2 linked regions of the Parazoarcus communis genome follow. The protein of the gene in region 1 binds, or shares a complex with, the protein of each later gene. Links are inferred from orthologs where the notes say so. Each region holds a gene or a part of one and is shown on either strand. Other genes may lie near its edges.

Evidence for each region.
Region 2: the proteins of mnmE (region 1) and mnmG are in contact, whole or in part, in a solved structure (PDB 9HIP), measured with the Escherichia coli proteins. The link is inferred for Parazoarcus communis from one-to-one orthologs.

The regions. Positions count from the first base shown.
Region 1 is NZ_CP022188.1:1,181,682-1,184,995, forward strand. Bases 93-3,091 are described here. They hold mnmE (tRNA uridine-5-carboxymethylaminomethyl(34) synthesis GTPase MnmE), read right to left. Parts: upstream 2,272-3,091; coding sequence 913-2,271; downstream 93-912. Other genes in these bases: CEW87_RS05430 (methyltransferase domain-containing protein), read right to left, coding at 93-384; CEW87_RS05435 (oxidoreductase-like domain-containing protein), read right to left, coding at 513-785; yidC (membrane protein insertase YidC), read right to left, coding at 2,243-3,091. Also shown: more of CEW87_RS05430, read right to left, coding at 1-92; more of yidC, read right to left, coding at 3,092-3,314. UniProt on the Escherichia coli protein: Exhibits a very high intrinsic GTPase hydrolysis rate. Involved in the addition of a carboxymethylaminomethyl (cmnm) group at the wobble position (U34) of certain tRNAs, forming tRNA-cmnm(5)s(2)U34.
Region 2 is NZ_CP022188.1:1,426,190-1,429,374, forward strand. The notes cover bases 230-3,099. They hold mnmG (tRNA uridine-5-carboxymethylaminomethyl(34) synthesis enzyme MnmG), read left to right. Parts: upstream 230-644; coding sequence 645-2,555; downstream 2,556-3,099. Other genes in these bases: CEW87_RS06445 (HD-GYP domain-containing protein), read left to right, coding at 230-476; rsmG (16S rRNA (guanine(527)-N(7))-methyltransferase RsmG), read left to right, coding at 2,552-3,099. Outside these bases: more of CEW87_RS06445, read left to right, coding at 1-229; more of rsmG, read left to right, coding at 3,100-3,185. UniProt on the Escherichia coli protein: NAD-binding protein involved in the addition of a carboxymethylaminomethyl (cmnm) group at the wobble position (U34) of certain tRNAs, forming tRNA-cmnm(5)s(2)U34.

The sequences.
Region 1 (3,314 bases):
CAGCGACTGATATGCGTCGGGTTCAAGCACCTCGCCCATTCGCACCCCTTCAAACACGCCCGCCCATTCGGAGCTGGCCGCAAGCTCCCGGATCAAGCGGTGTGATGGCGCCGAGAAGTTTGCCGGCATCTGCACCGCAAGAACGCCCTCAGCCCCAAGCATCGCCGCCAGTCGCGCAAACAGGGCCGGGTGATCTCCGACCCAATGCAAGGCCGCGTTTGAAAACAGCAGGTCGACCGGTACATCCGGATACCAGCATGAAATATCTGCCTCGACCCATTGCGCACGCGGGATCTCCGCGCGAGCGCGCTCCAGCATTTCGGTCGACTGATCAACTCCTGTCAGATCCGCATCGGGCCAGCGCTGCAACAGCAGCGCAGACACATTCCCGGGACCACAGCCAAGATCGACGATGGTGCGAGGCGGCGTCATGGAGATTCGCCCCATGAGGTCGAGTGCCGGACGCAAACGCAAATCGTGAAAACCGAGATATCGGTCCGGACTCCAGTTCATCATTCAGTCTCCGGTCGCACACGCGCGACAGCAGTCCGGGCAGCGGCGCTCGCCAGCACTTCCGCCGCCTGCTCTCGCCAGTAACGCAAAGCGAAAAAGTAGCCTTCCCACACGCAGCCGTTACAGCCTCGTCCGCAACACGTTGTCGGCACCGGTGGTGCCTGCCGAAAACTCAGGCCCGCTTGTGCAAGCAGCGCCTCGACGTCAGCGACGACCAGATTCGCATCGTCGACATGACGCAGTGGCCGCAGGAACGGATCGGGTCGGGTCATGGATCACCAATCGGAAAAAAGGAACGAAGGAGGCGAACACCGCGCATACCGCGGCCGAAGCCGGAAAGCGGGAAATGCGCAGCATGCCGCAGCACATGATGCCATGCGCATCATGAATGCACGGCGGTCACTTTCCGATGCAGAACCTCGAAAAGATCACCCCCAGGAGATCGTCAGCCGAGAACTCTCCCGTAATCTCGCCAAGTCGCTCTCCGGCGAGTCGCAACTCTTCGGCAAAAAGCTCAAGCGCTGAAAGCTGATCAGCCGCCAGGCGCACATGCCCAAGCGCCGCTCGCAACGCCAGCAGATGACGTTCGCGCGCAAGAATCACGTCTTCGCCATGTGCATGCCACCCCGCCACCCGCAGAAGCTCCTTGCGCAACAGATCGATCCCCAGGCCATCCCGTGCCGAAACGCGCAGTTCGACTCGACCGTCGTGCTCAGTCCGTTCCGGGGCAAGATCGCACAAGTCGATCTTGTTGATCACGGTGATGCATTCGACGCCAGGAAGAAGATCCAAATCGATATCCGTGCCGCCCTCCGTTTCGCCCGGCCGACCGGCGTCGACGAGGCGCAGCACCACATCGGCACGCTCGAGTTCGCGCCGGGTGCGCTCGATGCCGATGCGCTCCACCACGTCACTGGTATCACGCAAGCCCGCCGTATCGATGATGTGCAGCGGAATGCCCTCGACCTGTATGGTTTCGCGCAAGGCGTCGCGGGTGGTGCCGGCCACCTCGGTGACAATCGCACGATCCTCGCCCGCGAGCTGATTGAGCAGGCTCGACTTGCCGACGTTCGGCGCGCCCGCCAAAACCACGTTGAGGCCACTGCGCAGCAGCGCCCCCTGACGTGCACGGTCAAGCACACCTTCGAGCTGTTCGCGAATCGAGGCCAGACGCGGCAGGGCCCTGGCCTTTTCGAGGAAGTCGATTTCCTCTTCGGGAAAGTCCAGCGTCGCCTCGACGAGCATGCGCAAGTCGATCAACGCGTCCTTGATAAGATGGATTTCCTGCGAGAAGCGGCCGGACAGAGAACGAACGGCCGACTGCGCGGCGGCGGCGGTAGAAGCCTCGATCAGGTCTGCCACGCTTTCGGCCTGGGCCAGATCGAGCTTGCCGTTGAGAAAGGCACGCCGGGTGAACTCACCGGGCTCGGCCAGTCGCGCGCCCAGTGCAAGGCAGCGATCGAGCAACATCTGCATCACGACCGGTCCACCATGGCCCTGCAGTTCGATCACGTCCTCGCCGGTAAACGACGCGGGCGCACGGAAGTAAATCAAGAGCCCTTCGTCGATGGGCTCGCCCTTCGCCCCAAGAAAGCGGCTAAAAGCCGCAAGCCGGGGCTGGGGATCGCGTCCGGTCAGTTCGCGCGCAAATGGCGCAAGTCCCGCCCCGGAAACGCGAACGACGCCGACACCTCCTCGGCCCGGCGCCGTTGCAATCGCGGCGATGGTGTCAGGCGGGCTTGCTGCCGGCCTTGGCACTCTCGATCATCCGCGTAATCTGCCATTGCTGTGCAATCGACAGGATGTTGTTCACAACCCAGTACAGCACCAGACCGGACGGGAACCACAGGAACATGAAGGTGAACACGATCGGCATTGCCATCATGACCTTGGCCTGCAGCGGATCCGGCGGCGTCGGGTTGAGCTTCATCTGGATCAGCATGGAAGCACCCATGATGACCGGCAGGATGAAGTACGGGTCCTTGGCGGACAGATCCTGAATCCAGCCCAGCCAGGGCGCCTGACGCATCTCCACGCTACCGAGCAGCACCCAGTACAGCGCGATGAACACCGGGATCTGAACCAGAATCGGCAGGCAACCGCCGAGCGGGTTGATCTTTTCGGTGCGATAGAGATTCATCATCTCCTGCTGCATCTTGGCCTTGTCGTCGCCGTACAGCTCTTTCATGCGCTGCATGCGGGGGCCGAGAACGCGCATCTTCGCCATCGACTTGTAGCTGGCTGCGGACAGCGGGAAGAACAGCAACTTCAGCATGACCGTCACCAGAATGATGGCCCAGCCCCAGTTGCCGAGCATGTCATGCAGCCACGACAGCACCCAGAACAGCGGGGCAGCAATCACGGTCAGCCAGCCATAGTCGACCACCAGATCGAGTCCGGGGGCGATGTCCTGCAGCTTGTCCTGCTCCTGGGGGCCGACATACAGGCGGGACTCCGCCGTACCGCTCGCATCCGGTGCAATCGCATCGACCGGCAGGATCACGCCGGCCGAGTACAGGCCATTGGCAACCTTGCGGGCGAAGAACTCACGCTCGACACCGACCTCAGGCAACCAGGCGCTGACGAAGTAATGCTGGACCATCGCCACCCAGCCATCGGGTGCGGTCTTGGCAAACTTGGCCTTGCCCTCGGCGATCTCCTCGAAATGAACCTTCTGGAACTTGGCCGCATCGGTGTAGAACGCCGGGCCGGTGAAGGTTGTCACGCCGAAGGCCTGCACCTGCTCTGCCGGCTCGCCATCACGCGTGAGCTGGAAGTAGGCATGGCCGGAGACGGGTTCG
Region 2 (3,185 bases), 240 kb from region 1 along the record:
ATCGCTGCGCGCCCCTGCACGATATTGGCAAGGTTGCCGTGCGCGATGTGATCCTTCTTAAGCCGGGCGCGCTGACGCCGGCAGAGTTCGAGGAGATGAAGCAGCATGTCCTGTACGGCAGCAAGGCGCTTGAGGTGGCCGAAGAACGCCTCGGCACCAGTTCATTTCTCGGCCTTGCGCGCGAACTGATCCTGAGTCATCACGAGCGCTGGGATGGCACGGGCTACCCTCACGGTTTGCAGGGTGAGCAGATACCCTTGCCGGGGCGCTTGATGGCGGTGGCCGATGTCTACGATGCATTGATCAGCCGACGGGTGTACAAGCCTGCTTTTCCCCATGATCGTGCTGCCGAGATCATCAGGGACGGTCGGGGTGGGCATTTCGATCCCGCAATCGTGGATGCTTTTCTTGCCGTGGAAGACGAGTTCAAGCGCATTGCCAATGAGTTTTCCGACGACACATCAAGTCCGGACTGAGCACGCGACAGCCTGGCACGAAGTTGCGGAACCCATCTCGCTGCGAAGTATAAAACCATGTTTAAAAATGGTTATTTCGTGGAACATGGAACGCAGGTGCTAGGTTTTTGCGGTTCGAAAGCGTAGAATCTCGCCCCTTCCCAAAAGGTTTACTGCGCGGAGCGCGCCATGCTCTATCCCACCCGTTTCGATGTCATCGTGGTCGGCGGCGGTCACGCCGGGACCGAGGCTGCCCTGGCGGCAGCGCGCATGGGCGCGCAGACGCTGCTCCTCACCCACAACATCGAGACTCTGGGGGCGATGAGCTGCAACCCGTCGATCGGCGGCATCGGCAAGGGCCATCTGGTCAAGGAAGTCGATGCGCTCGGCGGTGCGATGGCGCAGGCTACCGACGAGGGCGGTATCCAGTTCCGCATCCTCAATGCCTCCAAGGGGCCGGCGGTGCGCGCGACCCGCGCCCAGGCCGACCGTGTGCTGTACAAGGCGGCGATCCGCAAGCGGCTGGAAAACCAGCCCAACCTGATGCTGTTCCAGCAGGCGGTGGATGACCTCACCGTGATCGGCGACCGCGTCACCGGCGTCGTCACCCAGATCGGCCTGCGTTTCGAGGCACCCACCGTGGTGCTGACCGCGGGCACCTTCCTCAATGGCCTGATCCACGTCGGCATGCAGCACTATTCGGCCGGCCGTGCGGGCGACCCTCCCGCCGTATCGCTGGGCCAGCGCCTCAAGGAGCTCGCGCTGCCGCAGGGCCGCCTCAAGACCGGCACGCCGCCGCGGCTCGATGCCCGCAGCATCGATTTCTCGGTGATGAGCGAGCAGCCCGGCGACAACCCTGAGCCGGTGTTCAGTTTCCTCGGCTCGGTCAGCCAGCATCCGGCACAGCTGCCGTGCTGGATGACCAGCACCAACGCCCGCACCCACGACATCATCCGCGCCAACCTCGACCGCTCGCCGATGTATTCCGGCGTGATCGAGGGCGTGGGGCCGCGCTACTGCCCGTCGATCGAAGACAAGATCCACCGCTTCGCCGACAAGGACAGCCACAACATCTTCCTCGAGCCGGAAGGGCTGACGACGCACGAGATCTACCCCAACGGGATTTCGACCTCGCTGCCTTTCGACGTGCAGCTCGACATCGTGCGCAGCATCCGCGGGCTGGAGAATGCAAACATCCTGCGTCCGGGCTATGCGATCGAATATGACTACTTCGATCCGCGCAACCTCAAGAGCAGTCTCGAGACCAAGTCCATCGGCGGGCTGTTCTTCGCCGGTCAGATCAACGGCACCACCGGCTACGAAGAAGCCGCGGCGCAGGGCTTGCTGGCCGGTGCCAATGCGGCGCTGCAGGTGCAGGGGCGCGAGCCCTGGTGTCCGCGCCGCGACGAGGCCTACCTCGGCGTGCTGGTCGACGATCTCATCACGCGGGGTGTGGCCGAGCCGTACCGGATGTTCACCTCGCGTGCCGAGTACCGCCTGAAGCTGCGCGAAGACAACGCCGATCTGCGCCTCACCGAGCAGGGCCGCGAGCTCGGCCTGGTAGACGACGTGCGCTGGGCGGCCTTCTGCACCAAGCGCGAGGCGATCGAACGCGAATCCGCCCGCCTCAAGTCGAGCTGGGCGCGCCCGGATGCGATTCCGGCTGAAGACCAGATCCGCGTGTTCGGCAAGCCGCTCGAGCGCGAGTACCGCTACTTCGAACTGCTGCGCCGGCCTGAAACCAGCTATGCAGCCCTGATGAGCCTGCCGGGCGCGCCGGAGCAGCCGGAAGCCGATCTGCAGGTGGTTGAGCAGCTGGAAATTGCGGCCAAGTACCAGGGTTATATCGACCGTCAGGACGACGAGGTGGCGCGTCAGCTGCAGGCCGAGTCCACTCTGCTGCCGCCCAATCTCGACTATGCCGAGGTGCGGGGGCTGTCGAAGGAAGTGCAGCAGAAGCTCAACCTCAACAAACCTGAAACCATCGGCCAGGCCGGGCGCATTCAGGGCATCACGCCGGCGGCGATTTCACTGCTGCTGGTGTGGCTCAAGCGCCGCGATCTGGCTGCACGTGCCGACGACGGACGGAAGCTGGCATGAGCGGTGCACTTGCTTCCCACGCCCGCGAACTGAACGAGGGCATCGCGGCGCTCGGCCTTGTGCTGCCGCAGGAAACCGTCGATCGCCTGCTTGCGTTCGGCGAACTGCTGCTGAAATGGAACAGGGTCTACAACCTCACCGCGCTGCGCGATCCGCGTGAAGTCATTACGCATCACCTGCTCGATTCACTCACCGTGCTGCCGTGGGTGGGCGATCTGGGCAAGCTCGCCGACATCGGTTCGGGCGGCGGGCTGCCCGGCATTCCGCTCGCCATCGTGCGCAGCGGGCTGGTGGTGAGCTCGGTGGAAACGGTCAACAAGAAGGCAACGTTCCAGCAACAGGCCAAGATCGAGCTGAAACTGGGCAACTTCAACGTGATCAACGCCCGCGTCGAGCAGGTACAACCCGATCGCCTGCCGGGTGGCGCGGCTGACGGCGTCATTTCGCGCGCCTTCTCCAGCCTGGCCGATTTCGTCAATCTGGCGGGTCATCTGGTGGCCGAGGGGGGTGCGCTGTATGCGATGAAGGGCGTGCATCCGGCCGATGAGCTTGCGGTGTTGCCAGCCGGATGGGCGCTGAGCGAGGTGCATCCGCTCACGGTGCCGGGGCTGGATGCCGAGCGCCACCTGC